2 regions of the Paraburkholderia sp. EG286B genome follow, and region 1 is predicted to be linked to the other one. Evidence: predicted binding sites of a transcription regulator. Region 1 holds the regulator's gene; the other holds the start of a gene.
The links. The regulator NrdR, encoded in region 1, represses ribonucleotide reductase genes. The targets are predictions, from matches to a motif close to CACNANATNTNGTG.
Positions count from the first base shown of each region.

Region 2: the regulator NrdR is predicted to act here: its motif matches at 5,601-5,614, upstream of AB4Y42_RS35635 (ribonucleoside triphosphate reductase).

Region 1 is NZ_JBFRCF010000004.1:228,000-242,340, reverse strand. Features, by position in the region: gene AB4Y42_RS10010 (DUF3318 domain-containing protein) at 1-250, shown strand, start outside; gene AB4Y42_RS10005 (type IV pilin protein) at 280-711, opposite strand; gene AB4Y42_RS10000 (hypothetical protein) at 732-1,268, opposite strand; gene AB4Y42_RS09995 (PilW family protein) at 1,265-2,056, opposite strand; gene AB4Y42_RS09990 (hypothetical protein) at 2,053-2,481, opposite strand; gene AB4Y42_RS09985 (GspH/FimT family pseudopilin) at 2,478-3,014, opposite strand; gene nrdR (transcriptional regulator NrdR) at 3,172-3,651, opposite strand; gene glyA (serine hydroxymethyltransferase) at 3,667-4,914, opposite strand; ZMP/ZTP riboswitch at 5,075-5,212, opposite strand; gene ydfG (bifunctional NADP-dependent 3-hydroxy acid dehydrogenase/3-hydroxypropionate dehydrogenase YdfG) at 5,373-6,119, shown strand; gene ybgC (tol-pal system-associated acyl-CoA thioesterase) at 6,188-6,682, shown strand; gene tolQ (protein TolQ) at 6,837-7,514, shown strand; gene tolR (protein TolR) at 7,539-7,985, shown strand; gene tolA (cell envelope integrity protein TolA) at 7,982-8,980, shown strand; gene tolB (Tol-Pal system beta propeller repeat protein TolB) at 9,117-10,409, shown strand; gene pal (peptidoglycan-associated lipoprotein Pal) at 10,428-10,934, shown strand; gene ybgF (tol-pal system protein YbgF) at 10,958-11,707, shown strand; tRNA gene AB4Y42_RS09930 (tRNA-Lys) at 11,884-11,959, shown strand; gene AB4Y42_RS09925 (hypothetical protein) at 12,121-12,567, shown strand; gene AB4Y42_RS09920 (YceI family protein) at 12,674-13,264, opposite strand; gene AB4Y42_RS09915 (YceI family protein) at 13,319-13,906, opposite strand; gene AB4Y42_RS09910 (cytochrome b) at 13,968-14,341, opposite strand, start outside.
Region 2 is NZ_JBFRCF010000024.1:33,343-47,683, forward strand. Features, by position in the region: gene AB4Y42_RS35605 (peptidase U32 family protein) at 1-980, shown strand, start outside; gene AB4Y42_RS35610 (U32 family peptidase) at 1,021-1,908, shown strand; gene AB4Y42_RS35615 (SCP2 domain-containing protein) at 1,940-2,419, shown strand; gene AB4Y42_RS35620 (putative zinc-binding protein) at 2,443-2,835, shown strand; gene AB4Y42_RS35625 (anaerobic ribonucleoside-triphosphate reductase activating protein) at 2,855-3,589, opposite strand; gene nrdD (anaerobic ribonucleoside-triphosphate reductase) at 3,591-3,788, opposite strand; gene AB4Y42_RS35635 (ribonucleoside triphosphate reductase) at 3,792-5,537, opposite strand; gene AB4Y42_RS35640 (DUF2249 domain-containing protein) at 5,896-6,228, opposite strand; gene AB4Y42_RS35645 (nitric-oxide reductase large subunit) at 6,319-8,613, opposite strand; gene AB4Y42_RS35650 (Crp/Fnr family transcriptional regulator) at 8,925-9,590, shown strand; partial or broken gene nirK (copper-containing nitrite reductase) at 10,157-11,146, shown strand; gene AB4Y42_RS35660 (TAXI family TRAP transporter solute-binding subunit) at 11,204-12,502, opposite strand; gene AB4Y42_RS35665 (MFS transporter) at 13,369-14,341, shown strand, end outside.

The sequences.
Region 1 (14,341 bases):
CCGCGTGGCTTCCGGCCTCGGCAGCCTGCTCAAGGAATATCCGCTGGTCAGTTCGCTCATCTCGCTCATCGTGGCGAAGCCGCTGCGTACGAGCATCGTTTCGGCTGCGCGCCCCGTGATCAAGTGGGGCGGCCTCGCCTTTACGGCGTGGGAAGCGTATCGCGTGTGGCAGCAGGTGCGGCGCCAGCGCGGCACCTCGGCGAACCCGCCTGCCCGCAACAGGTCCGACGAAGACGACCTCACCGGCTAACCGCCGCCCGCGCCCGCCCTCCGGGGCGTTCACCGATCCCTCCAGCACATCTGCGTCGCCGCCGCGACAGCGCCGCCGCCTGCTGTGTGATTGCTGCGCGCGCCGGTTGCATCGAGCACGAAGGCGCCGCACGCATCGCCACGCATCGGTCCCGCTTCCACCGGATCGGCTACGAGGGCGTAGCCGCCGTTGGAATCGTCGGCGGGCATCAGCCGCAAGCGGTAGATGGGCCTTCCGGTTGGCGGAGCCTGATCGAACCCAGTGGGCAAGAGCGCCAACGACGCGCTCTGCGTGTCGACGAGCTGCGCCGCGCGATAGAGCGCGGCCACGGCGTCGGTGCGATGTCCCCGCGCGATCTGCGCGCTCCACCCCGGCATCGCGAAGGCGGCGACGATAGCGGCCACCGCCAGCGCGATGACCAGTTCGAGCAGTGTGAACGCGTTGTACCGATTGCTCTTCACCTTTCCTCCCGTTGGCGTCGTCAAAATGGCCTCGCGACGACGCGACGCCAGTGATGCTCGACGCGCGTCGCGCCACCCGCGGTTTCGATGACCACCTGGTCCTGCAGCCAGCTTTGCGTGTCTTCCGATGCGCCGAACCCTCGCGCCGTGACGAGATACGCGCGAACCAGCGGACGGCTCTCGATGCGCCAGGCCTCGACGATGCATCGCGGCAAGCGCACGGACCCCGGCCACGCGGCAACGGGCACGACCGCCTGCCGCTCGAAGCTGTCCTGCCATCGCCAGGCTTGCGGCTCGCCGGGCTGCGCGGCCGCCACAGGCGCGGCCAGTGAGCCATTCGTCAGCGCACGCGCGCACAACACGAGCGCGGCGTCGGCGGCATGGAAGGACTGCAGATGATCGGCGACGGCATCCGCGTTGCGCCGCGCGAGCAGCGCGGCCTCGAACCACGCCGCCGAGGTCACGAGCATCATCGCGACGACGAGCAGCACGACCGGGAGCGCCACGCCCCGACACGCGGCGCGTATGCGACGCTTCCCGCGCAGGTTCGTTTTCATGACGCTGCCGGCACAACGTTGCGCAGCACGATGTGCCGCCAGAACGCCTGTCGCGCACGCCCATCCGCGCCGACAGCCTGCACACCGTCGCAATCGACGTAGCGCATGCGCCGCGCAAAGGCCGCCCCGTGCACCAGCACGCACAGATCGACCGCGACGACCGACGCCCACTGATCGCGCGCGAGCGCCGAAGCGTCGACCGCCTGCGCCGCGCCCGCTGTCCAGTAGCGCAGGCGCAAACGCTCGACGCCCTCGACGAGCGGCTGCGGCTTGCCAGCGCCCGCGCAGTAAAGCTCGCTCCCGCGAGTCGTCTGGCTCGCCACATCGGCGTAATAGCGGTTCACGATTTCCACGCCTGCCACGCCAACCCCCTGCCCGAGGCAGTCGGTTACCTGGCCGTTTACGGTAGGCCACGTCGATACACTGTCGCCTTGATAGCGCACGGCCAACCCATCGGAGCGGCTCGGCAGCGGCTTGCAGACAAGCGCCACATCGGCGTCGACCGGGCGCCCAGCCGCGCAGCCGAAGATCGCTGGGCCGGCGAGTGGCGAGCGTGCGTCCGCGGCAACGAAGCCGGCCATCTGGATCTGCTCGCCGATCAGCATCAACGCATTCATGCCGGCCTCGTGGATGTGCGCGGCGTCGTTCGCCTGCGCATAGGCCTGGCGCTGCGTGCGATATGCCGAGAGCGCGCCAAGCGTCACCACGAGGCCCAGCGCCACGGCGATCGTCAGTTCGAGCAGGGTGTGGCCGGCCTGCTGGCGCACGTGAGCGAAACGCTTGTTCATCGCAAAAACGCCAGCGCGACGCAGGCGCGTCCGGCGGGCGACGTGGCATCGAGACACGGCGCAACCCGCGAAAGCGCGGTCGATCCCGACGCTGCGCCGAGCGGTGTCGCCGCCCAACTCACGGACGCGATCGATGCGTCGCCGCCCGCGCTCGACAGGGTCAGCCGCCCTTCGGGCACGACGCTCGCCGCCAGCGCCTTCCATCGATCAGTCGCTGCGGGCGTTGCCCCCGCCACGTGCGCCGCTTCGGCCATGGCGTCAGCGGCAAAGGCCGCGCGCTCGCGCGCCGCTGCCAGTTGCGCGTGCCGGACCAGCCCAAGCTGCGTGCTCATGAGGCCGAGCCCGCACATCGCCATGACGCCGAGCGCAATGGCGACTTCCAGCAGCGTCGACCCGCGCGCGCCGCGCTCGCTCACGCGGCTCATGGCGCCCCCGTGCATGCGCCGTCGCTGATGCGTGCCCGGCCTCCCTGCGCGATGCGTATGCAGCGCCGCCAGCCCGCGCCGCGTTGTGCCGCCGACGGCGCCCGCGGGGCGATCTCGAAGTTGCGCAAACTGCCGATGGTCTGCCCCGCCGGCGGCGAAAACGTGATGGCAGCGAGCCCCGACGCCACGGAAATCGCGTCGAGCGCCGGCTGGGTGCGCAACGGGATAGACGCTCCGGCGCGCTCGATCATGACGGCCCAGCCGCAGGACCAGTCGGCAATACCGGACGGACACGCTTTGCCCGCCTCGAGGCAATGGCGCGCGGCGTCGACGCGGCAAACGGTAACGCGCGACTTGCGCCGTATGGCCTCGTTGCGTGCATAGGCGAGCGTGCCGAGCATGGCATTGGCGCGCGCGTCGACCTGATCGCGCACGCGCCATGCGGTGAAAACGGGCGTGGAAACCGTTGCGCAGATCGCCAGCAGGACGATGACGACCATCGTCTCAATGAGCGTGAATCCTCCGGACTTCATGAGCAATCCTTAGTTCGAGCGGATTGCCATCAATCTACGGACGAAAGCGAAACGAAACAATTAGCCGAACGGCTAGCTGGTGCGCGCAGCGTCGGCTCGCGAGAATGCAAGCGTTACGACCGCGGCCTGGCAGGGAGGAAGAAAAATGCGAATGCGCTCAGCGCTTTTTCGCGGGGTTGTTGGCACCCGCGCGGCGGAATTCCTCGATCACGTCTTCGAATTCGGAGACGTCCTCGAAGCGTCGATACACCGAAGCAAACCGTACGAACGCGACCTTGTCGAGTTCGCGCAATTCGCCCATGACGAGCTCGCCAAGGCGCTCGCTGCGCACTTCGCGCTCGCCGCTGCCGAGCAGTTGATACTCGATACGGGCAACCGCCGCGTCGATCGCATCGGCCGCAACCGGGCGCTTGCGCAGCGCCAGTTGCATGCTCGCCATGATCTTGCGGCGGTCGAATTCCGTGCGGCTGCCATCCTTCTTGACGATCGAAGGCATCGCCAGCTCGACCCGCTCGTACGTCGTGAAACGCTTGTCGCAGGCCGGGCAGCGGCGGCGGCGCCGGATCGCGGCGCCGTCTTCGGACACGCGCGAGTCGACGACCTGCGTGTCTTCGTGCCGGCAAAAGGGGCAGCGCATGGGTTATCGCGTGGCTTAGCGGTAAACCGGGAAACGCTTCGTCAGCTCGGCGACCTGCGCCTTCACGCGCTCGATCGTCGCGGCGTCTTCCGGATTGTCGAGCACGTCGGCAATCAGGTTGCCCACCTGCTCGGCTTCCTTCACGCCGAAGCCGCGCGTCGTCATGGCCGGCGAACCGAGACGGATACCGCTCGTCACGAACGGCTTTTCCGGGTCGTTCGGGATCGCGTTCTTGTTGACCGTGATGTGCGCGGTGCCGAGCACGGCTTCCGCCGCCTTGCCGGTGATGTTCTTGGCGCGCAAGTCCACCAGCATCACGTGGCTTTCCGTGCGGCCCGAAACGATGCGCAGACCGCGCTTGACCAGCGTTTCCGCCAGCACGCGCGCGTTGTCGACCACTTGCTGCTGGTAGGTCTTGAATTCCGGCGAGAGCGCTTCCTTGAACGCCACGGCCTTGCCGGCAATGACGTGCATGAGCGGACCGCCCTGGATGCCCGGGAAGATGGCCGAGTTGATCTGCTTCTCGAACTCCGCCTTCATCAGGATCACGCCGCCGCGCGGGCCGCGCAGGCTCTTGTGCGTGGTCGTGGTGACGAAGTCAGCGTGCGGCACCGGGTTCGGGTAGACGCCGGCGGCGATCAGGCCCGCGTAGTGCGCCATGTCGACCATGAAGTACGCGCCGACCGCCTTGGCAACCTTGGCGATGCGCTCGAAGTCGATACGCAGCGCGAATGCCGACGCACCGGCGATGATCAGCTTCGGCTTGGTCTCGTGCGCGCGCTTTTCGAGTGCTTCGTAGTCGATGTCTTCCTTGGCGTCGAGGCCGTAGCTCACGACGTTGAACCACTTGCCGCTCATGTTCAGCGCCATGCCGTGCGTGAGGTGGCCGCCTTCGGCGAGGCTCATGCCCATGATGGTGTCGCCCGGCTTGAGCACGGCGAAGAACACGCCCTGGTTGGCCTGCGAGCCCGAGTTCGGCTGAACGTTCGCGGCTTCGGCGCCGAACAGCTGCTTCACGCGGTCGATCGCGAGCTGCTCGACGATATCCACGTTTTCGCAGCCGCCGTAATAGCGCTTACCGGGGTAGCCTTCGGCGTACTTGTTGGTGAGCTGCGAGCCCTGCGCGGCCATGACCGCGGGCGAGGTGTAGTTTTCCGACGCGATGAGCTCGATGTGCTCTTCCTGGCGGCGGTTCTCGAGTTCGATCGCCTTGAAGAGTTCGGGATCGACGTTGGCGATGGTGCTTTCGGCTCTGTCAAACATACGGATTCCGTTAAGTGTGTTCAGGTTGACCGGGTCTCGCGCGGAACGCGTAGCGGGTACGCGGCGCTGCTGGCGAAGAGGCCAGCCTTGACGTGGCGGAAGGAGGTGCCGCACACGCGAGGCAGGACAGCCTCCGCAGCGCAAACGAAAGCGCGCGAAATCAGGCTGCCCAGGCGAACGGCAAAACGGCACCCTGCGCTTCACGGTGGGTCGTTCCACCTTGGGTCCCCAATAACGAGCGCATGGCTACCGCCAATGCCGCCGTTCCGGAACCCTATCGCCAGTCACGCAGGGATTGAGCGCGTTAGTTTATTGGAACGGCCGGGAATAGGCAACCGCCCGCCCCCAGTGCGCCCGTAGCCATGCGGCCCGTGCGCGTACTGTCCCTTTCTTGCCGCAATGCGGCATTGCAAGTAGGCTCTCCCCTTTTCTCGCCTTCTATAGACCAAAGAGCCACCATGATCGTTTTCGTCACCGGCGCTTCCGCAGGATTCGGCGCCGCCATCGCCCGGGCCTTCGTGAAGGGCGGCCATCGCGTCGTCGCCACCGCTCGCCGCAAGGACCGCCTCGACGCCCTCGCCGCCGAACTCGGCGACGCCCTGCTGCCCATCGAGCTCGACGTGCGCGACCGCGCGGCGGTCGAAGCTGCGCCCGGCGCGCTGCCGCCCGGGTTCGCCGGCATCGACGTGCTGGTCAACAACGCCGGCCTCGCGCTCGGCGTGGAGCCGGCGCAGAAGGCCGACCTCGACGAGTGGGAAACCATGATCGACACCAACTGCACGGGCCTCGTGCAGGTCACTCACGCGTTTTTGCCCGGCATGGTCGAGCGCAACCGCGGCCATATTTTCAACCTCGGTTCGGTGGCGGGCCGCTGGCCGTATGCGGGCGGCAACGTCTATGGCGCGACCAAGGCGTTCGTGCGCCAGTTCAGCCTGAACCTGCGCGCAGACCTCGCGGGCACGGCACTGCGCGTGACCGACATCGAGCCTGGCCTGTGCGGCGGCACCGAGTTCTCGAACGTGCGCTTTCGCGGCGACGACACCCGGGCGGCCGGCGTCTACAAGGACGTGCAGCCGCTCACGGCCGAGGACATCGCCGATTCGATCTACTGGATCGCCACGCGCCCCGCGCACGTCAACATCAACACGATCGAACTGATGCCCGTGGCCCAGACGTTCGCCGGCACCAGTATCCACCGCGGCTAAAATTACCTTACAAATTTAATACTTACGTCAGTCGTACGAAAGACGTAGGGGCCTCGCGTTCCGGTAGAATGCGCGGCATGGAAAATTCCACCAGCAAGCCGGACGCGGCGTCGTCACCGGCCGGGCGCGGCTTTACGTGGCCGGTGCGCGTCTACTACGAGGACACCGACGCCGGTGGCATCGTGTTTTACGCGAATTACCTGAAGTTCTTCGAACGCGCGCGCACCGAATGGCTGCGCGCGTGCGGCGTCGATCAGCGTCGGCTCGCCGAGGAAACGGGCGTGCTCTTCGTCGTGCGCAGCACCGCGCTCGACTACCGTTCGCCCGCGCGCCTCGACGACGTCGTCACCACCGTAAGCCGCGTCGAGAAGCTGGGCCGCGCCTCGGTCGACTTCATGCAGGAAGCGTGGCGCGAGAACACGCTGCTCGCCACGGGCACCATTCGTGTCGCCTGCGTCGACAGCACGGCCATGCGGCCCGCACCCATTCCGGCCCCCGTTCATGAAGCCTTGCAACGTGGACCCCAGAAAGACCTGTACGCCGTGTCAACGGCAGTGCAGTAATTACCGTTGATACGACGCCAGTGAACTCGCGCCGGTCAATGCAGGACCAAGCAGGGTTCGGCCGCGACGGCGCGAGAGCTTCCCAACCGCCTACAGGAAGCCTTGCGTTGTCTTGCAGCCGCTCGCCCCTTTCGGGACGTCACAACGAACCTATATGAACACTACACAAGATCTGTCGATCATTTCTCTCGTTCTTAATGCGAGCATACTGGCACAGGCGGTGATGGGGCTTCTTCTGCTCATGTCGCTGATTTCCTGGACTTTCATCTTCCGCAAGTGGTTTGCGATCCGCCGGGCGCGCTCCCAGACAGAGCGCTTCGAGCGCGACTTCTGGTCAGGCGGCGACCTGCAGGCGCTCTACCAGAGCGCAGCCAACAACCGTCACACGATCGGCGCGCTCGAGCGTATCTTTGAGTCGGGCATGCGCGAATTCCTGAAGGCGAAAGAGAAGCGCCTGAACGATCCGAGCCTCGTGCTCGACGGCGCCCGCCGCGCGATGCGCGCCGCCTTCCAGCGCGAAATGGACGCGCTCGAGGCGAACCTCTCGTTCCTCGCTTCGGTCGGCTCGGTGAGTCCGTACATCGGTCTTTTCGGCACCGTCTGGGGGATCATGAACGCGTTCCGCGGTCTCGCGAACGTGCAGCAGGCCACCCTCGCGAACGTCGCGCCCGGCATCGCCGAAGCGCTGACAGCGACCGCGATCGGTCTGTTCGCCGCCATTCCGGCGGTGGTCGCGTACAACAGCTACGCGCACGACATCGACCGTCTGGCGATCCGCTTCGAAACCTTCATCGAAGAGTTTTCGAACATCCTGCAGCGTCAGGCCCACTAATCTTCACGAAGCAAGGAGTCGAAGATGGGAGGCTCAGTCCGTTCGAGCATGCGAGGCAGCCGCTCGCGCCGTGCGATGGCCGACATCAACGTCGTGCCGTACATCGACGTGATGCTGGTGTTGCTCGTGATCTTCATGGTGACCGCGCCGCTCGTGGCGCCGTCCATCGTCAACCTGCCGACCGTCGGCGGCGCGTCGCAGCAGCAGCAGGTGCCGCCCGTCGTGGTCAATATTCGCCCCGACGGCAATCTGAGCGTACGCTACAAGGATGACTCCGGCGCCACGCAGCAGCAGACCATGTCGCGCGCCGATCTCAATGGCTTCGTGGCCGATCGCGAGCAGAGCCATCCCGACCAGCCCGTCGTGATCGCCGCCGACAAGTCCGTCAAATACGAGACGGTAATGAACGTGATGTCCGACCTGAAGTCGCATGGCGTCAAACGTGTCGGACTGCTCGTCAAATCGCAATGATCCGCAAGAACGATTCGTATCCGCTGCAGCCTCCGCGAGAGCGTGGCACGGGACGTGCTATCGCCCTCGCGGTGCTCATGCACGTGCTGCTCGGTCTGTTCCTCTATCACGGCATCCACTGGCAGAACAGCACGCCGGCGGGTGAAGAGGCGGAACTGTGGACCGAGGTGCCGGACCTGTCGACACCGAAGCCGCTGCCGCCGCCCGCGCCGGTCGCTCCTGCCCCGCCGCCGCCGCAAACCGAGGAAGCCGACATTGCGCTGCAACAGCAAAAGCGTAAGCAGCAGGAAGCGCAGCGCGAGGCGCAACTGGCCGAGCAGCAGCGTCTGAAAGCCCAGCAGGAAGCCGAAGCGAAGCGTCAGCAGCTCGCGGCCCAGCAGGCTGCGCAGCTCGCCGCGCAGCAGAAGGCGGAAAAGCTCAAGCAGCAGCAGGAACAGCAGCAGGCCGCGGCGGAGAAGCAAAAGCAGCAGCAACAGCAGCAGGACGCGCTCAAGAAGCAGCAGCAGGAAGAAGAGCAGCAGAAGCAGGCGAAGCTCGACGCGCAGAAGAAGGCCGATGCGGAGAAGGCGGCCAAGGCGAAAGCGCAAGCTGACGCCCAGGCGAAGAAGCTCGACGCGGAACGCCGCGCCCGCATCGCGCAGATGCAAGGCGCGATGGGCGGCGGCGAAGGCTCGAGCGGCAACGGTCTTGCGAAGAGCGGCACGGGCAGCGGCTCGGGCGGCAACGCGACGTCGCCGGGCTACGCCGACAAGGTGCGCCGCCGCGTGCGTCCGAACATCGTGTGGTCGGGCGAAACGTCGGGTCTCGAGACGGAGATCGCGGTGCGCTGCTCGCCGACCGGCACGCTGCTTTCGGCGACGATCTCGCGCAGCAGCGGCAACTCGTCGTGGGACGACGCCGCGTTGCGGGCAGTTCAGCGCTCGGATCCGATGCCGGTCGATACCGACGGCAAGGCGCCTTCGAGCTTCAAGATCACCTTGCGCCCGGCAGGTTAATGGCGAGCGCAAGGCGCAGAAAGGTTGAGGAAAGCCGCCGCGCAACAGTGGCTAAAAAGGAACGATTCGAACGTTTTCGGGTCAGTCTGCTGTTGCGCGTTATGACAAAATTGCTTTTTTCAGGAAATATCACAGCATGACATTGATGACGAAGCTTGGCCTGCGAACCCTCGTCGCGTCCTGCCTGATCACGGCGGGCGGAGCGGCGAACGCACAACTCAACGTCCTCGTCACCGGCGTGGGCTCTACCCAGTTCCCCATCGCCACGGCTAACTTTGCCGGTGAAGCGAATTCGCCCGAGCAGGTCGCGGCCATCGTCCGCGCCGACCTGCAACGCAGCGGGAAATTTACCAATATCGACGCCGGCAGCGCACCGATCTCGGAAAACGACTCCGTCGACCTCGGCAGCTGGAAGGCCAAGGGCGCCAACGCGTTCGTTGCGGGCAGCGTGAACAAGCTCGCCAACGGCCAGTACGAAGTGCGCTTCAAGCTCTACGACACCGTGAAGGGCGAAAGCCTCGGCGGCCTCGTGCTCACGAGCCCGGCAAGCGGCCTGCGCATGAGCGCGCACAAGGTTGCCGACTACATCTATCAGAAGCTGCTCGGCGATCGCGGCGTGTTCGCCACGCGTCTTTCATACGTGATCAAGACGGGCGGCCGCTTCCAGTTGCAGGTTTCGGACTCCGATGGACAAGACGCGCACATCGCGCTGTCGAGCCCCGAGCCGATCATCTCGCCGTCCTGGTCGCCCGACGGCACCAAGGTCGCTTACGTATCTTTCGAAAAGAAGAAGCCGATCGTCTACGTGCATGACCTGCCGACGGGTCGCCGCGTGATCATTTCGGACCAGAAGGGCAACAATTCGGCGCCGGCCTGGTCTCCCGACGGCCGCACGCTCGCGGTAGCACTGTCGCGCACGGGCAACACGCAAATCTTCGCCGTCAATGCCGACGGCTCCGGCCTGCACCGCCTCACGCAAGGCACGACGATCGACACCGAACCCAACTACTCTCCTGACGGACGCTGGATTTATTTCACGAGCGACCGCGGCGGCCAGCCTCAGATTTACAAGATGCCGGCCCAGGGCGAAAGCGCCGGAGCGGCACAGCGTGTGACGTTCACGGGCAACTACAACACGAGCCCGAAGGTCAGCCCGGACGGTAAGCAACTGGCGTACATCTCACGCACGGGCGGCGGATTTAAGCTGTACATTCAAGATCTGCAGTCCGGTGTCGCCACTGCGCTCACCGACACGACACATGACGAATCGCCCAGCTTCGCGGCGAACGGTCAGTACATTCTTTACGCCACACAGGTGAACGGCCGTGGCGTGCTGGCCGCAGTATCGACCGACGGTCGTACGCGGCAAATCCTGTCCGTTCAGGGCGGCAGCGTACGCGAGCCGTCCTGGGGTCCTTTTATGCAATAACACTTCAGGAGAGAAAAAATGATGTCGAAGAAAGTACGCCTGGCCTTGGCCGTTTTGATGATCGGTGCACTGGCAGCGTGCAAGTCGGGTGTCAAGGAAACGAACCCGAACGCCGGTGCGATGAACACCCAGCCGAACCCGAACGCGGTCGCCCAGGTGAACGTCGATGAGCTGAACAACCCGAACAGCCCGCTCGCCAAGCGCAGCGTGTACTTCGATTTCGACAGCTACGCCGTCAAGGACGACTACCAGTCGCTGCTGCAAGCTCACGCACAGTACCTCAAGACGCACCCGGAACGTCACGTCCTGATCCAGGGCAACACCGACGAGCGCGGCACGAGCGAATACAACCTGGCGCTGGGTCAAAAGCGTGCTGAAGCGGTCCGTCGCGCCCTCTCGCTGATGGGCGTGCCCGATTCGCAAATGGAAGCTGTCAGCCTCGGTAAGGAAAAGCCGGTCGCAACGGGCCACGACGAAGCATCGTGGGCGCAGAACCGCCGTGCTGACCTCGTGTATCAACAGTAATTGAGCATTGGATGAAGGGGCGTATGTCGCACCGTTTCTCCCCGCTGCGCGCAGCCGCAGCCGCCTGCGTGGCTGGCGTCGCCTTTGCGGCGCTGCCGGCCCACGCGGGTATCTTCGATGACGATCAGGCGCGCCAGGCGATTCTCGACCTGCGCGCGAAAACGGACAGCCTGTCCAGCCAGCTGTCCGCCGCTCAACGCACGATCCTCGACCAGTCCAACCACCTCGACCAGCTCAACCAGCAGGTCGCGACGTTGCGCGGACAGAACGAGGATATGGCGAACCAGTTGGCGACCCTGCAGAAGCAACAGAAGGACTACTACACGGATCTCGACACGCGACTCAAGAAGTTCGAGCCGCAGCAGGAGACCGTGGACGGCATGCAAGGCACGGTTCAGCCGGGCGAGATGGACGCGTTCAACGCCGCTTCGCAGCAGTTCCGCAACGGCGACTTCAAGAACGCGGCGGCATCGTTCCGCAGCTTCATCGCGAAGTTCCCGCAGAGTCCTTACCAGCCGACCGCGCAGTACTGGCTCGGCAACGCGCTCTATGCGCTGAAGGACTACAAGGGGTCGACCGCGACGTGGCAGAACGTCGTCAACAAATACCCGCAGCATCCGCGTGCGCCCGAGGCGCTGCTGGCCATTGCGAACAACCAGATCGAGCAGGGGCAAAAGGCTGCGGCCAAACGCACGCTCGAACAGGTCGTTTCGCAGTACGGCAACTCGGATGTCGCCCAGACGGCGCAGAGCAAGCTTGCACAGCTCAAATAAGCGCTGCTGGCTGGTTTTGGCGTGACGTGGCGCTGGTGTAATGCCAAAGCCGCGAAATGCGCCTCTCGCATACAGGGAAGGCCCGGGGCACGGCGTGCTCCGGGCGTTTCCATCGGTTTTATGACGGCAAAGGTTGACGTGTTGACCCGGCGCCGCTATAATCCCGCTTCTCTTTTGGGTCGTTAGCTCAGCTGGTAGAGCAGCGGACTTTTAATCCGTTGGTCACAGGTTCGAATCCCGTACGGCCTACCAAAGCATCAAACAGAAAGCCCAGTCTCCGGACTGGGCTTTTTGCCTTGCAGCGTACGGCGCAAGCTCAAGCGGTTTGAGTGACTCGGCGCGCGAGCATGCGCCCAGCATGTATACTCCCTGCTCCCCCGCCGTCACATCCCCGCTGCACAGGCCACGTCATCATGAAGTTCACGACCCTTGCCTGCGCCCTGCTCGCGCTATTCTGGCTCAGTCTGCGCGTTCAGGCGCAAATCCAGCCGCAACCCGAAGACTACGCATACCTGCGCCGCATTCGCGTGCCGGACGCCGTCGTCAATTGCGTCGCCGCGCTCGACCAGTGGGTGCACAAGGCGCAGCGCTACGATTCGCTGCTCGTGCCCGATCGGCGCGCGCTCTCGGCGACGATCGAGCAGCCAGTGCGCGCCAATGCCACGCCCGCGCCCGCCGCGAGCGACACGCTCACGCCGGTCCCGTCCATCGACACGCTGATCCATCTGCGCGCCTTCGCCAAGGTCCGCGGCAAGTACGCCTGGGTGCCCGTGAAGGCCACCTGCGGCATCTGGCATTCGCATGTCGTCGATGTCGCGCTGTCGCCGCGCAGCACGCACGCAACCTCGCCGATCCAGTGACGACACTTCGTCGTCCTTATCGCTGCCCGCAACAAAAAAAAGCCCGCGCGCCTGACAGCGCACGGGCTTCGCATCGAGCGACGCGCGGTCCATGCCGCGCGCAAACTCAGTCTGCCTTGACGCCTTCCACCTGGATCTGCAGCGTCGTGGCCGTCTTGAAGCCATACGACTGGCCCCAGTTCACGCCGTAGTCCGCGCGGTCGAATTGCGCCGACGCGTCCGCGCCGCACACCTCACGCTTGAGCATCGGGTTCTGGAAGCACTTGAACGAGTCGATCTTCAGGTTCAGCGGCTTCGTCACGCCATGCAGCGTGAACGTGCCGATCACTTCCACGGGCTTGTCGCCGTCGAAGCGGATCGACGTGCCCTTGTAGGTGGCCGTCGGGTACTTCGCGGTGTCGAGGAATTCGGCCGAGCTCACATGCTTGTCGAGCTTCGCGTTGCCGGTATCGATCGACGCTGCGTCGATCGTCACGTCCACCGTGCCCGTCTTCGCCTCGCGGTCGAGCGTGACCGTGCCCGAGCTCTTCGTGAACTTGCCGCGCCACACCGAGACGCCGCCGAAGTGATCGGCTTCGAAGCTCGGATAGGTGTGCATCGGATCGAGGTTGTAGGTCGTGGCGGCTGCCAGCGCCGGCGTAGCGACGAAGGCGGCGAGCGAGGCGGCAACGGCCGCGGCGAAAATCGTGGTCTTCATGAATCGATTCCTGGTGCGGGAGAAACGGGGTGAAAAAGCGCTGCCGTACGCGCGTCAGTGCGCGGCGGACACGATGTGAAACTTGATCTGCACGTCGTCGGCGACGATCGAGGTGTCCTTCCACTCGCCCGAACCGATGCCGTACGCGAGGCGCTTGATGGGCAGCGTGCCGTCGAACACCTGGGTGGCGCCGTCCTTGCGGTACTGCACCGGCACGACGACGTCGGTCGTCTTGCCCTTGATGGTCAGCTTGCCAGCCACCGTGAACGCGCCGTTCGCGCCGGCTTTGATCTGCGTGGAGACGAAGGTCGCGTGCGGGAAGTGCGAGGCGTCGAACCACTCGTCGCCGGCGACTTCCTTGTTGTATTCCGGCGCGCCGAGGTCGAAGCTCGCCACCTCCACGTCGAGCTTCGCGCTCGATGCCGCGACGTTCGCCGGATCGAAGCGCACGTCGGCGGTGAAGTGATTGAAGCGGCCTTCGACCGGCACGTTCATCTGCTTGAACACGGCGCTCACGGAGTTCTTCGCGGCTTCGGCAGCAGCGTTGGCGTTGGTGGCGAAGGTCGTGGCAAACGCCGCGCCGGCGGCGAGCGCCGCGCCGAGCGCGACGACGGAGGCGGAATGGGCAAGACGCTGGATCATGGGCAGTCGGTCCAAGGTGGGAGGCATCGGGAAACGGAGTCGGCGCATGCGCGCCGCGAAGTCAGTCACGCGGTGTGCCGAACGGCAGCATGCGCGAGAGGATGTTCTGGCGGTCGATCAGCTGATGCTTGATGACGGCGAGCACGTGCAGCACGACGACGGTGAGCAAGGTGTAGTTCAACGAGATATGCACGACGCGCAGCACGCCCTTGAGCGCGGTGTCGGGGCTGATCAGCACAGGCATCGGCCAGATGCCGAGGTACACGACCTGGATGCCCGCCGCCGAGCTATAGAGGTAGCCCGTCACGGGAATCGCGACCATTAGCACGTAAAGCGCGGTGTGGCCCAGGTGCGCGGCGAGCCGTTCCCAGCCATGCATGGAGCCGGGCATCGCGGGCGCCCTGTGCGTGACGCGCCAGAGAATGCGCACGAGCA
Region 2 (14,341 bases), on a different contig from region 1:
CGGCCGGCAGTCTGCCGGCGCTCAAGGCCGCAGTCGACAACGGCGCCGATTGCGTCTACCTCGGCTTTCGCGATGCGACGAATGCCAGGAACTTCGCCGGCCTGAACTTCGACAAGGACGCGATTCGCGCGGGCATAGCGTACGCGCACGCAAGGGGGCGAAAAGTCTTCCTCGCCCTGAATACCTATCCGCAGCCAACGGGCTGGGCCGCGTGGCGCGAAGCCGTGGACGAGGCCGCCCGATGCGCGATCGACGCAATCATCGTCGCCGACGCGGGATTAATGCGCTACGCCGCCGGGCGGTATCCGCAATTGCGTCTGCATCTGTCCGTGCAGGGGTCCGCGACCAACTACGAAGCAATCAACTTCTACCGCGAGCATTTCGGCGTCGTGCGTGCGGTTTTGCCGCGGGTTCTGTCCGTGACGCAGGTCGAACAGGTCATCGAGAAAACGCCAGTGGAAATCGAAGTATTCGGGTTTGGCAGCCTGTGCGTGATGGTGGAGGGGCGCTGTGCGCTTTCCTCGTATGCCACCGGCGAATCGCCCAATACGCAAGGGGTGTGCTCGCCCGCGAGATCGGTGCGATGGCAGCAAACGGCGCAAGGTCTCGAATCCAGACTGAACGGCGTGCTGATCGACCGCTACGCCGATGGCGAAAACGCCGGCTATCCCACGTTGTGCAAAGGGCGCTTCGAGGTGTCGGGCGAGCGTTACTACACGATCGAAGAGCCGACCAGTTTGAATACGCTCGAGATATTGCCTCGCCTCGCGCAGATCGGTGTACGCGCGATCAAGATCGAAGGCCGGCAACGCAGTCCCGCCTATGTTGCACAGGTCACCCGCGTATGGCGCGACGCCATCGACCAGTGCCTCGTCAATGGACCTCGATATAGCGTGAAGCCCACGTGGATGGCGGAACTCAACAAGGTCGCCGAGGGGCAGCAGCACACGCTGGGCGCATATCACCGCCCGTGGAAGTGACGGAAATGACGCATTCTTTCAGCATTCGGGGGTAGGCACTGTGAAGATTGCCTTGGGGCCGGTCCAGTATTACTGGTCGCGCACAGCGATGATGCAATTCTATGAATCCGTCACGGACGCGCCGGTCGACGTGGTGTACCTGGGCGAAGTGATCTGCTCGCGGCGCCATGAACTTCGATTCAACGACTGGCTCGATATTGCCGACATGCTAGCCGACGCCGGCAAGGAGGTCGTGCTCTCTACGCAGATTCTTCTCGAGTCGGGCAAAGACATGACGACGCTGCGGGAAATTGCCCACAATGGCCGCTACAGCGTCGAGGCTAACGACATGGGCGCGGTGCATTGCATCGAAAATACGCCGTTCGTCGCGGGGCCCTGGCTGAACGTGTACAACCCGCCAACTCGAGACCTGCTGGCCGGACTGGGGGCGCGGCGCTGGGTGATGCCGCTGGAAATGGCGAAGGACGGCCTCGCGCGGATGCAGGCGGAACGGCCGCCCTCGATGCAAACGGAGGTGTTTGCGTATGGCCGCATGCCGCTTGCGTTTTCAGCGCGATGCTTTTCGGCTCGGCATCGCAACTTCCCTAAAGACAATTGCCAGTATGTCTGCATGGATCATCCGGATGGCCTGATGATGGAAACCCAGGAAGGCAAGCCGTTCCTGGTGCTGAATGGCATTTCGACGCAATCGGCGCTCGTGTACAACCTGATTCAGGAAGTGGAGGCGTTACGTGCGCTGCACGTCGACGTATTGCGTTTGAGCCCCCAGTCGCAACACACGGTGGAAATCGCGGGTTTCTTTCGTGACGTGATAGACGGCCGCCTGGACAAAGGCGACGCGCTTGCCAACATGCTCCCCCTGATGGCCGGACAGCCCTGTGACGGCTACTGGTACGGCCTGCCTGGGCTGGAACGGACAGCCGTTTGAATTCGTTCTCCGCTCTTAAAAGAAATACGCAATGAGTTCCGCTACCTATCAACTGCCCTCGGTATTGAAGAAGGCGCTTTCCCTGCTGCCGGCCTATCCCGGCTCCGTGTTGTTCGCGGGCGCGCTCAATGCGGTGCTGGCGCGGCACCTGCCCGCCGACACGCTGGATCGGCTCGACGGCCGCGCGCTGCGCATCGAGGCAAGAGACGCCGGCATCGCTTTCGATTTCGTTTGCCGTGGGGGCCGTTTCTCCGCCGTGCGGTCTCAGAGCGAAGTCGCATTGACGATCAGTGCGAGCACGCACGATTTCATGCTGCTCGCGCAACGCAAGGAAGATCCCGATACGCTGTTCTTCAGCCGCCGCCTGACGATGGAGGGCGATACCGAATTGGGCCTGCTGGTGAAGAACGCGCTGGATGCGACGGATCTGGCGACGTACTTTTCGCTCGGCCGCTTCGCACCGGAACGCTGGCTTCGACGCGTCCGCGAAATGAAAGGTCCGTGGATGTGAACCCGTATCGAACGAGGTCTTCGATGACTGTTGACAGAAAAGCGTTGCCGCTCGTGTACTCCTGCTCGGGCTGTTCAAGCGCGGCGCAGATGGCCAATCATGTCGCCCTGCAGCTCGATCGCCGTGGCGCAGCGGAAATGTCCTGCATCGCGGGCGTGGGCGGCGACGTTCCTGCGCTGCTGAAGATTGCCGGATCGGGACGGCCCATCGTCGTGATCGATGGCTGTCCTCTGGCGTGCGCGCAAAAGTGTCTGGAGCGACACGGCATCGCTCCCGATCAGCACGTTCAGCTGGCCGACTGTGGTGTGAAAAAGCGCTTCCATGAAGACTTCGATCGCGAGGAAGCCGAGCAGGTCATCAGTCGCGTGCTTGATTCCATAGTGGCGCTCGGCGCGCTCCACGCCAAGATACGGTGAGGCCGTCTGCATATTCGCTTTATCCGCGGCGCAGCGTGAAGGCGGGAAACAGTGCGGCTATCCTGCCGACAAGTTCCTGATCCGGATAGCCCGCCATCGATGCGGCGTTCAAACCGTCGTCGTCACAACCTTGAGTGCGAAAGACCTGCAGCGCGTAGTTCGTTACGTTCATGGCCGAAAGTGTTTGCGCAAGGCTCAGGATTTTGCTTTCTGGCAGTAGCTCGGGATGTAACGTGGTTCGGCATTCGTATTGCACGCCACTGGCCAGCACGGCCTCAAGACTGGCCAGCGCATGCTTTCCACTTGAGGGCACGTAAGTGACGCTCCCATAGTCGCCAAACGCCGCCTTGACGTCCAGTCCAACCCAATCTAACAGCGGCAAGACTTCCTTGAGACGTCGCGGATGCGTACCGGCAGTATGCAGGCCAACCTTGAAACCTAGCGTTCTCACATCGCGAATGGCCTGCCCGAGCGCCGGATCGCCTGTCGGCTCGCCGCCGCTAAAGACCACGGCGTCGAGCAAGCCCACGCGGCGCGTCAACAGGTTCAGTACGGCTTGCCACTCGAGCGCACCATTGCGGGTGCGCGGCTGCAAATGCGGATTATGGCAATACGCGCAGCGCCATGGGCATCCCTGCACGAATACGACCGCCGCAATCTGGCCTGGATAATCGGTTGCGGTGAAAGGGACCACCCCGCCCACGCGCAGCGAGCGGGGTGCTTGCGGGCCGAAGTCCGGCCCGCGCGATTTCATCTCAATGGGCAAGCCGTGCCTCGCGTTCGCTGAAATATTTGCGCTCGTGGAATTCGCCCTTCTTGCCGGTGTTGAACGAAGAGACCGGCCGGTGATAACCCATGACGCGGGTCCAGATCTCGCAGGGCTGGCGCTCTTCGTCGGAGAGCGTGACGCCAGCGTGGTTAGCCTTCGCGGATTGAGAGAGTACGGTGCTCATGGTTCAGACCTCAGCGGGTTCGAGTTGAGAAAGCTTGCGTTGAAGGATTTCTTCGTCGCAACGTGGGCAAAACCTGTGGCTGCCGCCCAGGTAGCCGTGCTTCGGGCAAATCGAGAAGGTGGGCGTGACGGTGATATAGGGCAGCGAGAATCGGTTCAGCGCGCGTTGCACCAGTGTCCGGCACGCGTTGGCCGAGGAAAGCGGCTCGGTCATATACAGGTGCAATACCGTACCGCCTGTGTATTTGCGCTGTAGATCGTCCTGGCGCTCCAGCGCTTCGAACGGATCGTCGGTGAAGCCAACGGGCAACTGCGACGAATTCGTGTAGTAGGGCATATCCGGCGTGCCGGCCTGCAAGATGCCCGGAAAGCGTTTGCGATCTTCCTTGGCGAAGCGGTAGGTCGTTCCTTCGGCCGGCGTGGCTTCGAGGTTGTACATGTGGCCGGTTTCCTCCTGATACTCGAGCATGCGCGCGCGCACATGATCGAGCACGCGGATCGCCATGGCATGTCCCCATTCGCTGGAGATATCGTGTTCGTCGGACGTGAAATTGCGGATCATTTCGTTGATGCCGTTCACGCCCAGCGTGGAGAAGTGGTTGCGCAGCGTGCCGAGGTAACGCCGCGTGTACGGGAACAGCCCGTTGTCCATGTGGTGCTGGATGACTTCGCGCTTGATCTCGAGACTCGTCTTGCCGAGCTCGAGCAATTCGTCGAGGCGCCGGAGCAGCCCGGCTTCGTCGCCGGCATGGAGGTGGCCCAGACGCGCGCAGTTGATGGTGACGACGCCAAGGGACCCGGTCTGTTCGGCGGAACCGAACAAGCCGTTGCCGCGTTTGAGCAGCTCGCGCAGATCCAGCTGCAGCCGGCAGCACATCGAGCGGATCATGTTCGGCTTGAGTTCAGAATTGATGAAATTCTGGAAATGGGGCAGTCCGTAGCGGGCGGTCATTTCGAACAGGCGGTCGGCATTCGGGCTGTGCCAGTCGAAATCGGGCGTGATGTTGTAGGTTGGAATCGGAAACGTGAAGGCGCGGCCTTTCGCGTCGCCGGCCATCATGACTTCGATATACGCCTGATTGATCATGTCCATCTCGGCCTGCAGATCGCCGTAGGTGAAGGACATTTCTCGCCCGCCGATCAGCGGCACCTGCTCGCGTAGATCTTCAGGGCAAACCCAGTCGAATGTGAGATTCGTGAAGGGCGTTTGCGTACCCCAGCGCGAAGGCACATTGAGGTTGTAGATCAATTCCTGAATGTATTGGCGAACCTCCGCGTAAGACAGATCGTCGTGACGCACGAAGGGGGCCATGTACGTGTCGAACGAACTGAACGCCTGCGCGCCCGCCCATTCGTTTTGCAGCGTGCCGAGAAAATTGACGATCTGGCCAATGGCGCTCGACATGTGTTTCGGCGGCGAGGCTTCGACTTTTCCCGGTACACCGTTCAGGCCTTCGTTGAGGAGCGTGCGCAGCGACCAGCCTGCGCAATATCCCGAGAGCATGTCCAGGTCGTGAATATGCAGATCCGCATTGCGGTGGGCCTGGCCAACCGCCGCCGGGTACACATGACTGAGCCAGTAGTTGGCAATGACCTTGCCCGAGACGTTCAGGATCAGGCCGCCGAGCGAATAACCCTGATTGGCGTTGGCGTTGACCCGCCAGTCCTGTTGCTCGAGATACTCGTCGATCGAAGAGCGGACTTCGATCAACGGCTTGTCCTGCTGGGTCTTGCCCGGCGCGCCTGGCAGCGCGGGGGCGTGGCCGGCAATCGAGGCGGGAAGCGCAAGGGGCACGGTGAACCCTCCTTTGAATACTAGATATTGTTGGCGAGGCGATCTTATTGACTACATGTAGTGCGTGTCAACGACACTCGACGACGCATTTGGCGGGACTTGATCCGTGCTAATTTCGCGGGATTCGTGCTGCGGAGGCGACGCTTTGGCGGCGTCACGCGGGACACGACGCGGCGATTACACGCACGCGTCGATGGCGATTGGCGACGATCGAGGGAGAGAGGCCGGCACAGCGCGCGAATGCGGCTTGCGCGTGCCGGCCTTGCAGGAGGGAGGGATGCCGTTTGAGGAGGGAGCCAGTGCGAGGCGCGCGTTAGCCGCCGCTGCACCCGCAGGTGCCGCCGGAGCTGCCGCAGCCGCCCGCAGCCCGCTCCTGAGTGCCAGCGGTGTTCGAATCAGGGCTTGCGAGCACGAAGTCGATCACGACCTGCTCCGGCTGGCGCGCCACGTATTCGATACGAACCGGACGCGGATAGTACTGGGCGATTTGCTGCAAGAGGGGAATGGGATCGTGGTCGTTCACGAAGCGCATCGTCTCGCCGTCGTCGAGCGCTTCCAGCGCACCGAAAATCGCTGCATGACGGAATCGTTTGGCAATGCCGCGCGCGTCGAATACATAGGTACGGCTGTCGAGAATATCGGCCATATCAGGCTCCTGGTGAAAATAGTGGAAGTGTGAAAAGCATGTCCTGAAGGTAGCCGGCCACCGATCGTGGCCGGCTTGTCAGTGCGGCGTTCAAACGCGTTGAGCCGCCTTGTGTGTCGCCTTGGCTTCGACGGGGACAGCCGTTTCGGGGCGGCGGAACAGCAGCCGCGCGGCGAACCAGCAGAGGTACAGCACGCCTGCCGCGAACACCACGTCACCGGGCACGCGCAGCCACACCAGCGTTTGCATCAGCGACGAATGAATGACTTCCGGCGAGCGCGCATACCAGAGTCCCTTGCTCACGCTGGCCCATGCCTGGTAGATGCCGGAAGGCAGGATCGAGATGAACACCATCATGAAGAGGCCGATGTTGAGCATCCAGAACGCCATCTTGAGCAGCGAGTCGTCCCAGGCCTCGCGCGACGACATGCCGCGCAGACAGAACAGCATCAGCCCGATCCCGAGCATGCCGTACACGCCGAACAGCGCTGCGTGACCGTGTGCCGGCGTCATGTTCAGGCCTTGCACGTAGTAGAGCGAGATGGGCGGGTTGATCGAAAAGCCCAGCAGGCCCGCGCCGACGGTATTCCACACGCCCACGGCGACGAAACAGAGGATGGCCCACTTATAGGTCTGCACCCACGGTGCGGCCTGCGTCCTGCGATACGTTTGCCAGCCTTCGAGCCCGATCAGTGCGAGCGGCACGACTTCGAACGCGGAGAACACGGCGCCGACCGCGATGACGGCCGTGGACGCCCCCGTGAAGTACAGGTGATGCAGCGTGCCGAGAATCCCGCCGAACATGAACACGATCGTTTCGAACACGATGGCGCGATTGGCCGTCGACATGCGGATCAGGCCGAGGCGCGAGAAGATCAGTGCGATCACGGCGGTGGCGAACACTTCGAAGAAGCCTTCGACCCACAGGTGCACGAGCCACCATCTCCAGTATTCGATCATCGAGTAATGGGTGTGCTGACCCCACGCGAGCGACGACGCGTAGAAGAGCCCAATGCAGGTCGCCGAGAGGAACACCATGCCGATCAGCCCGCGGCCTTCGGTCTTGCGATTCTTCAACGCCGGCATCAGGGCGCGCCCCATCAGGAACAGCCAGATCATCAAGCCGACGAAAAGCAGGATCTGCCAGACGCGGCCCATGCTGGTGTACGCCAGGCCCTGGTTGCCGATCCAGAAGCTGAAGCCGGTGCCGAGGTGCTTGAGCGAGCCCAGCCAGCCCGTCACGGTCGATCCCACGACGATGAAGAGCAGCGCCCAGAACAGCACGTCGACACCGAGCTTCTGCAGCGGCGGCTCCTGGCCCGAAAGCAGCGGCGAGATATAGAGGCCGGTCGCGAGCCAGGCCGTGGCAATCCACAGGACACCGAACTGGGTGTGGATCGTGCGGCTCACCACCCACGGCAACACTTCGGCGATCGGAATGCCAAAGAAGCTGTGTCCTTCGACCGCGTAGTGCGCGGTCAGGGAGCCCATGACCACCTGGGCCAGCAGCAGGCCGATCACCACGTAGAAGTACTTCCTGGTCGCGCGCATCGACGGCGTGGGCTTGACGTTGAAGAGCGGATCGGCGGCAGGCGCTGCCACCGATTCGTCTTCGTCGCTGTGCGCGGTGTGATACCAGAGCATCGCGGCAATGCCGCCGAGCAGCAGGATCACGCTGGCAATCGACCACATGCCGTTGGCGACAGTCGGCGCGTTGTCGACGAGCGGCTCGTGCGGCCAGTTGTTCGTGTAGGTGATGCCGGTCTGACCGGGGCGGTCCGTGGTAGCCGACCATGCCGACCAGAAGAAGAACGCAGCCAGCGCCGTGCGGTCATCCGCGCCAGGAACGCTCCCCGCCGTCATGGCGTATTGGTCGCGCAGCGTGTTGAGCGCCGGGTCGGCGCCGAAGAGCGCCTCATAGTGCGTCGCCACCTCGCGCATCGCCTGGGCGCGCTGCGCCGTTACCGTGACGCGGTCGGTTTGCGGATCGTAGCGGTTGGCGCGCATCTCGCGCTTCAGGCGCGCGTCGAGCGCGCCTTGCTGTTCGACGGGAAGATCCTTGCAGGCCTTGCCGAAGTCCCGCTGCGCCCAAATGTCGCGCAGTTGCAGCGCTTCGCGGTGCAGCCAGTCGGCCGACCAGTCGGGGGCGACGTAGCTGCCGTGGCCCCAGACCGTACCCAGCTGCTGGCCGCCGGCCGACAGCCAGACCTGCTGACCGCGTTTGATCTGGTCGCCGGTAAATACCGTGGCGCCGTTTTCGGTGACGACCGCGGCGGGAATAGGGGGCGCCGCGAGATAGATCTCGCGTCCCAGGTAGAGTAGAGCGGCGAATGACAACAGGCACACCAGCCCGAGCCATTTCCATAGACGACTTGTTGACTGCATATCCTCTCTCCTTTTATCCGGAGGTGTAATGCATGGGGAAAAATGCCGGCGATCACCGCTCGTCGGCATGAGCGGTTTAAAAATCAGATTCGGGTCATGTTCAAGGGCTGTGCCAATTAGTCACGGGTTTGCCGGCTTCGGTAGCCTGTCGCTAGGCTAAGCTGCCCACAGGAGAACTACGTTTGCGCTTGCACAAAGCCCTACCTGGCCAAGGGGTGTCGATAAAAGACGCTGAATACGGGGCGGCGCGCTTTTGGTGACGAAACGAAATGAATGCTCAATCGCTGGTCAGATCTGACGTGCTCGCATCCATGGAGCTTTTTCAAGGGCTCTCGCCCGTCGCATTGGCGGATACGCTGATCTGCGCGCGCACGCACGAGTTGCGTACGGAGGCCCGCATCTTCTATCAGGGCGATGGGGCGGGAAGGGCCTACGCGTTGATCGAAGGAGGCGTTCGCATCTCCCAGTCGGGAAGCGACGGCGAGCAAGTGGTGATCCGTTTCGTCGCACCAGGTGAAATGTTCGGCACCGTCGCGCTGTTCACCGACCGCCGCTATCCGGCGGAAGCGGTCACGCTCACCCAGTCGGTGGCCCTGAGCTGGAGCGAGGCCGACATGTTCGAACTGATGACGCGTTACCCGCGCATCGCAGTCAACCTGGTCGGCATTCTTGGCAGGCGCTTGCAGGAAGTGCAGGAGCGCTTTCGCGAGATCGCCACCCAAAGTGTCGAACGCCGTATTGCACATGCCTTGCTGCGGCTTGCCGAGAAGGCGGGCGAGAACACGGGGCAGGGCACGGAGATCGATTTCCCGTTGACCCGCAAACACGTCGCCGAAATGTCGGGGACAACGCTATACACGGTGAGCCGCATTCTGACGCGCTGGGAAAAGTCCGGCTGGATCGTCACGAGCAATCAGCGCGTGACGCTCTGCGACTTCACGCGCATCATCCGCATCGCCGAAGACGGCGTGGATTGAGGCGGTCGCGGCGACCACCTGCCGCGCATCACGAAGCGAATCCATTCTTGCGTCCGGATCGAGGTATCGGCCGGACGACGCTCTGCGCACATTCCCCGAGTGCGCGGAGTGGCTCTTTCCTCGCTGCATGCTGATCCTTGAGCATTAACTCCGAATTTTGACGACACTAAGTTGTGCGTAATACGATTGTTTGAATCGCATGCGACATTGTGTCGATAAGAGAGATTGAATAATTAATTCAAGTTAAGGGGTTTGCTCGATTTAAGCGTTAGCCTGTTTCACGTTTATGGTCGTTATATGTGGACGTGCAGAACGCGTTTTTGTTTCAAGTAATTTATCTCGAATTTATGAGTGTGTCAATGAGACGCGCAGAATAATTTTTTAACTGATGCATCGCAAAAGAGAGAGGGGAAGCTGGAATGGGAGGCGATGTTTTTTAATTGTGGAATATCAAGTTTTATCCGCCCGGCGCGTTGCGTATGACCTCGGGAGCCGGGCGGCGGGAACCTGTAAGGAGAATAATCATGACAGGAAGGTTATGTACTGCACTTGCCGGTCTCGGCCTGCTGGCGAGTCTTGCTTATCCGGTCGCGGGGCTGTCCGCGACCGTCCAGCCCGGCGCCACGCCCGGTGATTTTGGGCCGCCACAAGGGCAGCCGATTCACGCTGTGCTGACCAGTCCGCCGAACGTGCCGCCGCCGATCGAGCGAAACTATCCCGCGCTGGTCATCGTCGATCTCGAAGTCAAGGAAGTGAAGCGGGAGATCGCAGACGGCGTCAGCTATGACTTCTGGACCTTTGGCGGCACAGTACCGGGCAGCTTCATCCGCGTGCGTCAGGGCGACACGGTGCAACTCCGCTTGAAGAACCCGTCGGATTCGCACATGCCGCACAACATCGACCTGCACGCGGTGACCGGGCCGGGAGGGGGCGCCGCAGTGACACTGGCGTCGCCGGGCCACGATGCCACGTTCACGTTCAAGGCGCTCAATGCGGGTCTTTTTGTTTATCACTGCGCGGCGGCCCCGGTCGGCATGCACATCGCCAATGGCATGTATGGCTTGATTCAGGTCGATCCACCCGAAGGCTTGCCGAAAGTCGACCGCGAATACTACGTGATGCAGGGTGACTTCTACACGAATGGCAAATATCACGATCAAGGCATGCAGACCTTCGATATGGAGAAGGCGGTCGACGAACAGCCGACTTACGTATTGTTCAACGGAAGGGAAGGCGCACTCACTGGCGATAACGCCTTAAAAGCGAAAGTGGGAGAAACGGTCCGGCTGTTCGTGGGTAATGGCGGTCCGAATCTGGTGTCGAGTTTCCACGTAATCGGCGAGATTTTCGATCGGGTTTGGGACGGCTCGGATAAACACTATGAAGAAAGCGTGCAGACCACGCTGATTCCGGCTGGCGGTGCGAAGGTCGTCCAGTTTCGCACGGAAGTGCCCGGCACGTTTCTACTCGTCGACCATTCGATCTTCCGCACCTTCAATAAAGGTGCGTTGGGCATGCTCAAGGTCGAGGGTCCCGCCGCGCCGGCGATCTATTCGTCTGCTGCGGCCGCGCGATAGTGGGGTGTCGGCTGCGAAGCCGACGCTGCCGCGCCGCTATTCCTGGGTTCGCTGCGCAACGTGGGCTATCCGGTCCCGCACGACACCGATCGCCTGCTTGAGCGCGTAGACATCCTGGAAATAGCGGTACGGAATGCGGATCCGGCTCGCGTTCGCGTCGATGTTCTCGATTTCTTCGCTCCATTGCGCAATCTGCGAGCGGGTCGGCTCACTGCTGCTCCACACTTCGTCTTCAAGTGCCTTGATTTCGCGGTACCAGACCACGAGCCGTTTTTTCATCCGCGCCTCGAGCAGGCGCGGCAACGCCTGAAGCAAGCCGATCAGGAGCGCCGCGAACGGCACGAGGATCAACAGCCGTCGTTCGATCACGCTCGCGAGCCAGAACGGCAGATAGCGATACAGGAATGGCTGGCCGGATTTGAAGTAGCGGACGCTTTCGTCGGAGATCGGGAATTCTTCGGTCTTCAGGTTTGGGAACGTGCCGAGCGGTGTGAAGTAATCTTCGCCGCCGTGAACGGTGTGAGCCGCGTCGAGCAGCAGATAGACGAGCGCCGGATGCAGCGTGTCTTTCGAGACCAGCAGCGCCGTTGCCGCGAGCAGCGTGACGTCGGCGCGCGGCAGGTCATCGGCGACACTCGTCGACGCGCGCGGCAAGACGATCTTTGAAAGCGACGGGAACTTCTGAACCAGTGCGTCTGCCTGCGCGAAACTCATCAGTTTGAGGTCGCTGTTCAGCAGGGTCTTCTGCATTTCGGCGTCGGGCCTGCCGATGAAGAAAGCCGCGTCGATCCGGCCGCTTTCGAGCCCCTGGTAAGCTGCCGGTGCATCCATTTGCAGCAGGGTGGAGTTCTGGCTCGTGATGCCGCTGTAGCTGAGCAATACCTGTGCGACGTTGAGCAGGCCGCTGCCGGGCACGCCCGTCGAAATCTTCTTGCCGCGGAGTTGCGACAGCCGGTCGACCGTCGTGTCGCCGCGATAGAACACCCAGATCGGTTCGTACGACACGGCAGCGATTGTCTGCAGACCGTCGGTCTCCTTCGGGCTGGTGGTCCCCGACTGGATGAAACCGACTTCGTAGGCACTGTTCGGGTCTCTCAACCGCTCATAATTTTCCACCGCGCCGGAAGAACTGCGGATATCGAGCTTGATGCCCGCACGCTTCAGGATGGGCGCATAGCGATCCGCAAAGCCGCGATAGATGCCGTTGTCCGCGCCGCTGGTCATGACGATGGTGCGCTGGAACGCGGGTGCGACCATGATCCCCACCACCCAGCCAAACGCAGCCAACAGAATGATTACGCCGACGATCAGGAAGCGCCGGTTCGCCCTGGTCATGGGGGCTTTCTGGCTGCGATGCAGTGCCGGGTTGTGTCGGGGCATCGTTATGTACGCCTCCAGGATGTAACGCAGCAGGGATCGCGGTGCGTCGTGATGCGCATGTGATCGCTATGCCGAGCATACTGCCGTTGCCGCTCGTGGTGAGTATGCCACGGCGAGGGAATCCACCGTCGCATCGAGGACGCATTGTTCGCTGGCAGGTTTGCCGGCGTACCGTCCTGTCTAGTGATGGGTAATCGCAGATCAAAGATATATGTCGTAGTGCAAATTAATATTCGACTCGACCATAAGGCAGGAAGGCCACGCCAGCGGGCGATGCATCCGCGAAACGTCTTCCCGATTCAGCTATACGAAAAAACATATGGAAGATATGAATTTGTCATTTTACTTGACATACCTCCATGGCGTTTAATGGGCTCCGTCACATCGACCCATAGAGCCAGGGCGCCACGCCAAAGGCTCAAAAAGACAGGAGACAACGATGTCAGCAACAACGCTGCGCACGCGGCAACTGGCGCTTGCGGACGCACCGCACGCCGGCCGTCCCGCCAGACTCGCGCAGTCCCCGAAGCGTCGTCCTGACCGTCGGCACGTTGCTGCGCACGTACGCCACGCCGCACGCCGCCCAGCGCGATAAACCGGCGCGCGTCCCAAGACCCTTCAGCGCTGCGCGTCGCGCACAGCCTGGCAAGGCCCCCAATTCCCGAACGACCCCGACGCGGCGCGCATCCGGCGCGCACCGCGCGGGATGGGCATGCGCGCCGACAGGCGGCGCCAGGCCTCGACGTACCACCCCAGCCAGCTCGCAACGTAGTGCCCGAAGCGGTACGCATGACGCGCAACCGCAACCTGAGGAGACAACCATGGCAATCTCAAGCACCGTCGACGTGACGGCCTTCATCGATCGGCATCGCGTCTCGCGGTTTCAGACGCTGATCGTCACGCTATGCTTCCTGATCGTTGCCATTGACGGCTTCGATACCGCCGCGATCGGCTTCATCGCACCCGTGCTGCATTTGCAGTGGCAACTGCAGCCCGCGCAGCTCGCGCCGTTGTTCGGTGCGGGTCTGGCGGGGCTGATGGTCGGTGCGCTCGTGTTCGGCCCGTTTGGCGACAGGCTGGGGCGCAAGCGGTTATTGCTCGTTTGCGTGGGCGCATTCGGATTGGCGAGTCTGGTTTCGGCGTTCGCGCCGTCGATCGGCGTGCTGATCGCGCTGCGCTTTCTGACCGGTCTGGGCCTTGGCGGCGCCATGCCGAACGCGATCACGCTTACGTCGGAATTCTGTCCGTCGGCGCGCCGCTCGTTTCTCGTCACGACGATGTTCTGCGGGTTTACGATCGGCTCCGCGCTCGGCGGATTCGCAGCCGCGGCGCTCATCGAGCATTACGGCTGGCGCTCGGTGCTCTTCGTGGGCGGCATTGTGCCGATCGCACTCGTGCCGATCCTCGCGTGGCGCCTGCCGGAATCGGTGCGCTATCTCGCAAGCCGCGGCGAGCATCGCGAGCGCATCGAACGCACGCTCGCGCGCATCACCCCCCATGCCGACCTCGCAGGCGCGACGTTCACGACGTCCGGCGCGAAAGCGGGCGGTTCGCCCGTGGGTCACCTGTTCCGTCCCGAACTGCTGCGCGGCACGCTGCTCATGTGGCTGGCCTTCTTCATGAGCCTGCTCGTGATCTACCTGCTGTCGAGCTGGCTGCCAACGCTGCTGCGCACGACCGGCGCCTCGCTGCGCACAGCGGCGCTCGTCACGGCGATGTTCCAGGTCGGCGGCACGCTCGGTGCGATCGTGCTCGGCTGGCTCATGGACCGTCTCAACCCCTGCTATGTGCTCG